DNA from 2 places in the Streptomyces malaysiensis subsp. malaysiensis genome. Region 2 is predicted to be linked to the other one. Evidence: predicted binding sites of a transcription regulator. Region 2 holds the regulator's gene; the other holds the start of a gene.
What was found. The regulator HrcA, encoded in region 2, represses chaperone genes, less so after heat shock. The targets are predictions, from matches to a motif close to TTNGCACTCNGNNNNNCNGAGTGCNAA.
Positions count from the first base shown of each region.

Region 1: a site for HrcA is predicted at 2,703-2,729, ahead of AB0E24_RS04020 (FmdB family zinc ribbon protein). Genes of this name have one in related genera too.

Region 1 is NZ_JBEZNG010000001.1:906,409-911,135, forward strand. Features, by position in the region: gene AB0E24_RS04010 (penicillin acylase family protein) at 1-851, opposite strand, end outside; gene AB0E24_RS04015 (potassium/proton antiporter) at 1,087-2,592, shown strand; gene AB0E24_RS04020 (FmdB family zinc ribbon protein) at 2,740-3,108, shown strand; gene AB0E24_RS04025 (S-methyl-5'-thioadenosine phosphorylase) at 3,269-4,114, shown strand; gene AB0E24_RS04030 (hypothetical protein) at 4,307-4,727, shown strand, end outside.
Region 2 is NZ_JBEZNG010000006.1:351,633-356,359, reverse strand. Features, by position in the region: gene hemW (radical SAM family heme chaperone HemW) at 1-76, shown strand, start outside; gene AB0E24_RS15985 (DUF3097 domain-containing protein) at 176-997, opposite strand; gene AB0E24_RS15980 (MBL fold metallo-hydrolase) at 1,201-1,923, opposite strand; gene hrcA (heat-inducible transcriptional repressor HrcA) at 2,088-3,104, shown strand; gene dnaJ (molecular chaperone DnaJ) at 3,105-4,241, shown strand; gene AB0E24_RS15965 (nitronate monooxygenase) at 4,545-4,727, shown strand, end outside.

The DNA of each region.
Region 1 (4,727 bases), on a different contig from region 2:
TGAACCCCCTGCGCGGCGCCGGTGGCCCCTCCGCCCACCGTGCCTCCCGTGCCGTCCGTGGAGGCGGCCGGGGTCGCCTTGGGGTCGAACTCGTCCGTGGCCTCGTTGACGGCGCCGTCCTGCACGATCGGCTTGTTCCGGCTGTACGGGTACGACGGGTAGAGCTCGTCTATCTGCTTGGCGCTGAGCCTGTTGGAGGCCAGGGCGCGGTCCACCTCGTCCTGCATGTTGCCACGCAGGTCCCAGGCCATCGCCTTGAGCCAGGCCACCGAGTCGACCGGGGTCCACTTCTCCGGCTTGTAGCTGTCGTTCTTGAAGTCCAGGGCCGCGTACTCGACGGACAGCGCGTCCCCTTGGTGGTCCTTGAGGTAGGCGTTGACGCCGTCGGAGTAGGCCCGCAGATACTTCTTGGTGGTGGCCGACAGCTTGGTGTCGTACTCCTGCTTGGCCACCCGGTGCCAGCCCATGGTGCGCAGGAACGCGTCGGTCTCCACCTGGCCTGAACCGAACATCTCCGAGAGGCGGCCGGCCGTCATATGGCGGCGGACGTCCATCTCCCAGAAGCGGTCCTGGGCCTGGACGAACCCCTGGGCGCGGAAGAGGTCCTCGGGGGTGCCGGCGTAGATCTGGGGTATCCCATAGCCGTCCCGTTTGACCTGCACGGGGCTTGACAGCCCCTTGAGCTGAAGCGATCCCGTGGTCTCCGGGAATGAGGCACGGACTGTACTGACGCTCCAGTACGCGCCGTAGCCGACGCCCCCGACGAGCAGCAGCACGACTGCGATCACGATCAGGCGGAGACGTCGACTCTTCTTCTTTTTGGGAGAAGAGCCGGTTGTGTTGGCGGGCATCGCTGTCCTTCGAGGGGCAGGGTGAACCTGGAGTGCTGGAGCAACCATAGGCGCAGCGCTGTCGCCGCCCCTACGCGGAGTCATGACTGGACGCCGCGCACCGGCCATCGGCCGGGCTTGTACACCTCGGCGAAGACCTCTCGGCGGAGGCTCGCGTCAAGATCCCGTAAAATGTTAGATAAGGCAATGAAGTTCCGGTCGGCGGGGACCCTTTCTCAGCGTTCCCTCCGCTCCCGTGAGAAAGGGTCGGCCCCTGACTGTTCACCACCTCAATGAATTGCTGTTGATCTGCGCGCTCGTCCTGCTCGTCGGCGTGGCGGCCGTAAGGATCTCCACACGCAGCGGGCTGCCCACACTGCTGATCTATCTCGGCATCGGCGTCGCCATCGGCACGGACGGGATCGGTGTCACCTTCAACGACGCCGAGCTCACACAGATCCTCGGCTACACCGCACTGGTCGTGATCCTGGCCGAGGGCGGTCTGGGCACGAAGTGGAGCGAGATCAAACCGGCCCTGCCAACGGCCGCCGTACTGTCCACCGTGGGTGTCGCGGTGAGCGTAGGGGTCACCGCTGCTGCGGGGCACTATGTGGTGGGACTGGACTGGCGGCAGGCGCTGATCATCGGCGCGGTGGTGTCCTCCACGGACGCGGCGGCGGTCTTCTCGGTGCTGCGCACGGTGCCGCTGCCCAAGCGGCTCACGGGCGTCCTGGAGGCCGAGTCCGGCTTCAACGACGCCCCCGTGGTGATCCTTGTGGTCGCCTTCTCCAGCCAGGGCCACATGGATTCCTGGTACACCCTGATCGGCGAGATCGCCCTGGAGCTGGCGATCGGCGCGGTGGTCGGTCTCGCGATCGGCTGGCTGGGCGCCTTCGGCCTGCGGCATGTGGCACTGCCCGCCTCCGGTCTGTACCCGATCGCGGTGGTCGCCATCGCCGTCATCGCCTATGCGGGCGGTTCGCTGGCGCACGGGTCCGGCTTCCTCGCCGTCTACCTCGCCTCCCTCCTCCTGGGCAACGCACGGCTGCCGCACTGGCCGGCGACCCGCGGCTTCGCCGAGGGGCTGGGCTGGCTCGCCCAGATCGGGATGTTCGTCCTGCTGGGACTGCTGGTCACCCCGCATGAGCTGGGCGATGATGTGCTGCCCGCCCTCGCGGTCGGGCTGGTGCTCACCGTGGTGGCCCGGCCGGTGTCGGTCCTGCTCAGCACGGCGCCGTTCCGGCTGCCCTGGCGGGAGAAGGCGCTGCTGTCCTGGGCCGGGCTGCGCGGGGCGGTGCCGATCGTGCTGGCCACGATCCCGATGGTCAGCAACGTGCCCGACAGCCGCCGGATCTTCAACATCGTCTTCGTACTGGTGATCGTCTACACCCTGGTCCAGGGGCCGACACTGCCCTGGCTCGCCACCCGGCTACGGCTCGAGGAGCCCGAGCCGGCCGACCTGGGCATCGAGTCGGCGCCGCTGGAGCGACTGCGCGGCCATCTGCTGTCGGTGTCGATCCCCCAGGCGTCCAAGATGCACGGCGTCGAGGTGGGCGAGCTGCGGCTGCCCACGGGGGCCGCGGTCACCCTGGTGGTCCGGGACGGGACCAGCTTCGTACCGCTGCCCTCGACCATGCTGCGGCGCGGCGACGAGCTGCTGGTGGTGGCCACGGACCCGGTGCGCGACGCGGCGGAACGGCGGCTGCGGTCGGTGGGCCGGGGCGGCAAACTGGCCGGCTGGCTCGGCACGGGAGCGAGCTGACGGGGGGGGCTGGACGGGGAGCCTGGGGGCGCGCCCGGGGCGGTGGATTCGATCACCCATGTCCCGCCCCAGTGGACTGACGCGCGGGAATACTGCACTATGGAGCGTCGTTAGCACTCATCGAGTGAGAGTGCCAGGAGGAAGAACGTGCCGACCTACCAGTACCAGTGCACCGAGTGCGGCGAGGGCCTCGAGGCGGTGCAGAAGTTCACCGACGACGCGCTCACCGAGTGCCCCAACTGCCAGGGACGCCTGAAGAAGGTGTACTCGGCGGTCGGCATCGTCTTCAAGGGCTCCGGTTTCTACCGGAACGACAGCCGCTCCTCCTCCAGCAGCACGAGCGGCGGTTCCGGCAAGTCGGCGGCGAAGAGCGACAGCTCCAGCTCGTCGTCCTCCTCGTCATCGGATTCGTCCTCGTCATCGGACTCCTCTTCCTCGTCCTCCTCCTCGACGTCTTCGTCTTCTTCGTCGTCGACGTCGTCCTCGACGACATCGACATCGAGCTCGGCCGCCTGATCCCGGCCACCTGGCCTCCGGTTTCATCGACACCCCGCCGCCTCCACCGGGAGGCGGCGGGGTGTCGTTCGCGTGGACGCGGGTGGCTCCTCATCCGCCCTCCCCGCTCAGCTCGCCGTCGTATGTCGTTCGCGCGGACGCGGGTGGCTAGGGTGATCGCATGGTCGAGACCAGCAGGCAAGCAGACATAGGGGTCATCGGGGGATCGGGGTTCTACACGTTCCTCGACGACGTGACCGAGATCACCGTGGAAACTCCCTATGGGGCGCCGAGTGACTCGCTCGTCCTCGGCGACATCGAGGGGCGCCGGGTCGCCTTCCTCCCGCGGCACGGCCGCAAGCACCATCTGCCACCGCACCGCATCAACTACCGCGCCAACCTCTGGGCCCTGCGCTCGCTCGGGGTGCGGCAGGTCTTCGGCCCGTGCGCCGTGGGCGGACTACAGCCGGAGTACGGACCTGGGACGCTGCTCATCCCGGACCAACTGGTCGACCGCACCAAGGCGCGTACGCAGACCTACTTCGACGGCGAGGCGCTGCCGGACGGCCGGATTCCGAATGTGGTGCACACCACCTTCGCGGACCCGTACTGCCCGGTGGGCCGAAAGGCGGCCGTGGAGGCGGCGCGCGGACGCGACTGGGAGCCGGTGGACGGCGGGACGATGTGCGTGATCGAGGGGCCGCGCTTCTCCACCCGGGCCGAATCGCGCTGGCATGCGGCGCAGGGCTGGTCGGTGGTCGGCATGACGGGCCACCCGGAGGCGGTGCTCGCACGCGAACTGGGGCTCTGCTACACGTCGTTGACACTGGTCACCGACCTGGACGCGGGCGTGGAGACCGGCGAGGGCGTCACCCACACCGAGGTGCTGAAGGTCTTCGGGGAGAACGTGGGCCGACTGCGCGAGGTGCTCTTCGACGCGGTCGGCAAGCTGCCGGAGAGCTCCACTCGGGACTGCCTGTGCACCCATGCCCACGACGGCTGGGACCTGGGGATAGAGCTTCCATAGGCGCGGGGGTGAGGTGCCGAGGTCATCGCCGGGGGCGGGTCCGAACTCGCCTCGGGGCGCGTGTCGCTCGCCCGGGTGACCGAGTTGTCCACAGGCCGGTGGCCATCCACAGGCTCGAGCGGGATCGGGCGGAGGTGGGCATGGTGAGGGGGCCAGAAGCACCCGGACCCTCACGGCAGGCGGTGATGTGCCATGTCCCATCCGTCCCCCAACCTCGCGTTGCCCCGCTCCCTCGCGTTGCCCCGCTCCGCTCCCCCGGCCCGTGCGGTGCCGTGCTTCGATCCGGTGCGCACCGGGCGCGCCCGTGAGTTCGGGCTGCGGCGGGCCGTGCGGCGGCGGCGCCGAGCGATGGCGGCCGGGCTGGCGCTGACGGCCGCCGCGCTCGCGGCCGCGGCACCGCCCGGCCGTGGGCATACGGACGCGGTGTCCTCGCGAGCGCCCGCCCCCGCGGGCGAGGAACGGCGAGGCGGCCCGCGCCCCGCCATGGTGTCGGCGCCGGTCCGGATCGCCGATGCGGCCGCAGTGCGGCTGCTGCACCCCGGCGACCGGGTGGATGTGCTGGCCACACCGCTTCCGGACGCCGCAGGAGCCCGGTCGTCCGGCGCCGCGGCGC
Region 2 (4,727 bases):
CGGGCGCGGGCTCGCCGTGCTCACGCTGCGGGGGCGGCTGCTGGCGGACGCCGTGGTGCGCGACCTGGTGGACTGAGCCGGGAGCCGGGAGCCGGGAGCCGGGAGCCGGGAGCCCTGCTCGGCTCTGCTCAGCCCTACGGAGGCGTCAGCCCCGCTCGACCCTCCCGGACCCCCGTCAGCCTTGCGGGGCCGTCACGAAGTCGATCAGCTCCTCGACCTTCCCCAAGAGCTCCGGCTGGAGGTCCTTGTAGGAGTGGACCGAGGACAGGATCCGCTGCCAGGCGGCCCCGGTGTTCTCCGGCCAGCCCAGGGCGCGGCAGACGCCCTTCTTCCAGTCCTGGCCGTGCGGCACCTTCGGCCAGGCCGGGATGGAGAGGGAGGACGGCTTCACGGCCTCCCAGATGTCGATGTAGGGGTGGCCGAGGACCAGCACATGCTCGTCGGTCACCTGCGCGGCGATACGGGACTCCTTGGAGCCCGCCACCAGATGGTCGACCAGGACGCCGAGGCGGGCGTCCGGGCCGGGGGAGAAGTCCTCGACGATGGCGGGCAGGTCGTCCACGCCCTCCAGGTACTCCACGACGACGCCCTCGATGCGCAGATCGTCGCCCCAGACCCGCTCCACCAGCTCCGCGTCATGGCGTCCCTCGACGTAGATGCGCCCCGCGCGGGCGACCCTGGCGCGCGCTCCCGGAACCGCGATCGACCCCGAGGCCGTCCGCCGGGGCGCGCTGGGGGCCGCCGCGCGCGGGCGTACGAGGGTGACGACACGCCCCTCGAGCAGGAAACCGCGCGGCTCCATGGGGAAGACACGATGTTTGCCGAAGCGGTCCTCCAGAGTGACCGTCGGGCCCTGGGCGGTCTTCTCGCAGCGGATCACGGCACCGCAGAACCCGGTGCTGACCTCCTCCACCACGAGGTCCGGTTCGGCGGGAACCTCGGGGGCGGGCCGCTGCCGCTTCCAGGGCGGGGTCAGATCCGGGTCGTACTGTCGCATCCGGGTGACGATAGCGCGCGACGACCGCCCGCTCCCGTAGGCGGACAACTAGCGGACAACTAGGCGGACTACTAGGCGAACGGCTAGATTCGATGTGCGGCTCCGCCGCGGCGGTGTCGATATGCGGCTCCGCCGCGTGGGCGACCAGCCACGACGGCGCCGCAGTCGGCCGACGACGCATCGCGACACTTCCAGCGGAGCGCCTATCCGGACACGCCGAAGCGGGCCGCCAGCTCATCGCGTTGGGCCCGTACGAACGCGGCGTCCACGACCGAGCCGTGCCCCGGGACGTACACCGCGTCCGCGCCGCCGAGGGCGAGCAGCCGGTCGAGGGCGGCGGGCCAGTGGCCGGGGATGGCGTCGGGCCCGGCCTGGGGCGGGCCGGACTCCTCCACCAGGTCGCCGCAGAAGACCACCTCGGGTCGGCCGGGCACCAGAACGGCCAGGTCATGGGCGGTGTGGCCGGGGCCGACATTGGCCAGCAGCACCGGCCGGCCGCCCAGGTCGAGGGTGAGCTCCCCGGAGACCAGGTGATGCGGGCGGACCAGGTGGTCCACGGCCTCGGTGGCGGCGTCCCGGTCCACCCCGTGGCGGATCGCGTCCTCGCGCAGCGTCTCCCGCTCACGGCGCAGCAGCTCGTCCAGGCCCGTGGCCCCGTACACCTCGCAGCCCGCGAAGGCGGCCGAGCCCAGGACGTGGTCGAAGTGCGGATGGGTGAGCGCGATCCGGGTGGGGCGGCGGCCGGTCAGCCGGGTGATCAGGGAGCGCAGCTCGGCCCCGGCGCGCAGGGTCGCGCCGGTGTCCACGACGAGGATGTCGGTGCGGCCGACGACCACGCCGACCGTCTCGTCCCACTCCGGCATCCGACGGCGGGCCACACCGGGGGCGAGCCGCTCCCAGCCTGCCTCTTCCCAACACGTCTCCATACCGCGACGCTAGCTCAACGGGGATGGAGGAGAGTTGCTGCCAGCGGCGGCTCTTGCCCATGCCACCGCACCCCGCCGTACACTGGCGGAGGGGCTCTGGCACTCGTGCCCGGTGAGTGCCAGACGGACGACCTGATGAGACCGCTGGACTGGAGGTGCGCGGGGTGCTCAGCGAACGCAGACTCGAAGTGCTGCGTGCCATTGTCCAGGACTACGTGGGGACGGAGGAGCCGGTCGGTTCCAAGGCGCTCACCGAGCGGCACCGGCTGGGGGTCTCCCCGGCCACGGTGCGTAACGACATGGCCGCTCTGGAGGACGAGGGTTTCATCGCCCAGCCGCATACGAGCGCCGGGCGGATCCCCACGGACAAGGGCTACCGCCTCTTCGTGGACAGGCTGGCCGGGGTCAAGCCGCTGTCCAGCCCGGAGCGGCGGGCCATCCAGAACTTCCTGGACGGCGCGGTCGACCTCGACGATGTGGTGGGCCGCACGGTCCGGCTGCTGGCGCAGCTGACCCGGCAGGTGGCGGTGGTGCAGTATCCGTCGCTGACCCGCTCGACGGTGCGCCATGTGGAGCTGCTGCCGCTGGCCACGGCCCGGGTGATGCTGGTGTTGATCACGGACACCGGCCGGGTCGAGCAGCGCATGGTGGACTGCCCCGCCCCGGTCTCCGAGGATTCGCTGGCCGATCTGCGCGCCCGGCTCAACAGCCGGGTCGTGGGGCGGCGTTTCGCGGATGTGCCGCAGTTGGTGCAGGATCTTCCGGAGTCCTTCGAACAGGAGGACCGGGGGACCGTCTCGATCGTACTGTCAACATTGCTCGAAACGCTGGTGGAGGAGACCGAGGAGCGGCTGATGATCGGCGGCACCGCGAACCTCACGCGTTTCGTGCATGATTTTCCCCTGACGATCCGGCCCGTTCTGGAGGCACTCGAAGAGCATGTCGTCCTCCTCAAGCTGCTGGGCGAGGCCAAGGACTCGGGTATGACCGTGCGCATCGGGCATGAGAATGCTCACGAGGGGCTCAACGCCACCTCGGTCGTCGCGGTCGGCTACGGTTCCGGCGACGAGGCGGTCGCCAAACTCGGCGTGGTCGGACCGACCCGCATGGACTACCCCGGAACGATGGGAGCGGTACGCGCAGTGGCACGTTACGTCGGACAGATCCTGGCGGAGTCGTAAGTGGCGACGGACTACTACGCAGTCCTGGGCGTGCCGCGTGATGCCTCGCAGGACCAGATCAAGAAGGCATTCCGCCGGCTCGCACGCGAGCTGCATCCGGATGTGAACCCGGATCCGAAGACCCAAGAGCGGTTCAAGGAGATCAACGCCGCTTATGAGGTCCTGTCGGATCCGCAGAAGAAGCAGGTCTACGACCTGGGCGGGGACCCGATGTCGGGGGCGGGCGGCGGTGGCGCCGGCGGCTTCGGCGGCGCCGGCTTCGGAAACTTCTCCGACATCATGGACGCCTTCTTCGGCACCGCCTCGCAGCGCGGCCCACGCTCCAGGACCCGGCGCGGTCAGGACGCGATGATCCGGCTGGACGTGGAGCTCAACGAGGCCGCGTTCGGCACCACCAAGGACATCCAGGTCGACACCGCGGTCGTCTGCACGACGTGCAGCGGCGAGGGCGCGGCGCCGGGCACCTCGGCGCAGACCTGCGACATGTGCCGTGGCCGCGGTGAGGTCTCGCAGGTGACGCGGTCCTTCCTGGGCCAGGTCATGACCTCGCGGCCGTGCCCGCAGTGCCAGGGCTTCGGCACCGTGGTGCCGACCCCGTGCCCGGAGTGCGCGGGCGACGGCCGGGTCCGCTCGCGGCGCACCCTGACGGTGAAGATCCCCGCCGGTGTGGACAACGGCACCAGGATCCAGCTGGCCGGTGAGGGCGAGGTCGGACCGGGCGGCGGCCCGGCGGGCGATCTGTATGTGGAGATCCACGAGGTCCCGCATCCGGTCTTCCAGCGGCGCGGCGACGATATGCACTGCACGGTGACCATCCCGATGACGGCGGCGTCGCTGGGCACCAAGGTGCCGCTGGAGACGCTGGACGGCCTGGACGAGGTCGACATCCGGCCCGGCACCCAGTCCGGCCAGTCGATCCCGCTGCACCAGCGCGGCATCACCCATCTGCGGGGCGGCGGCCGGGGCGATCTGATCGTGCATGTCGAGGTGACCACCCCGACCAAGCTGGACCCGGAGCAGGAGGAGCTGCTGCGGCGGCTGTCCAAGCTGCGCGGCGAGGAGCGCCCGACCGGCGAATTCAAGCCGGGGCAGCAGGGGCTGTTCTCGCGGCTGAAGGACGCGTTCAACGGGCGGTAGGCGCCCCGGCCGGGGGTACGGGGGTTGCCCCCGGGGGATGCGGCAAGCCGGGGCAGCAAGGGCTGTTCTCGCGGCTGAAGGACGCGTTCAACGGGCGGTAGGCGCTCCGGCCGGGGGTACGGGGGTTGCCCCCGGGGGATGCGGCAAGCCGGGGCAGCAGGGGCTGTTCTCGCGCTTGAAGGACGCGTTCAACGGGCGGTAGGCGCCCCGGGCCGGGATCGGCCCGTGGTGGGGCCGCCGAGGGTCCCGTGACGCCCCTGATCCGGTGGTGAGCCCGTGCGGAGGGCATGACACGATGTGGCCATGTCCTCCGCGCTGACCGATCTCCACCGGTACCCGATCGTGCAGGCGCCGATGGCGGGTGGAGCCTCCTGCCCGCAGCTCGCCGCCACCGTCTCCGAGGCCGGTGGTCTCGGATTCCTCGCCGCCGGCTACAAGACGCCGGAGGCGATGTATGAGGAGATCAAACAGCTGCGGGGGCTGACC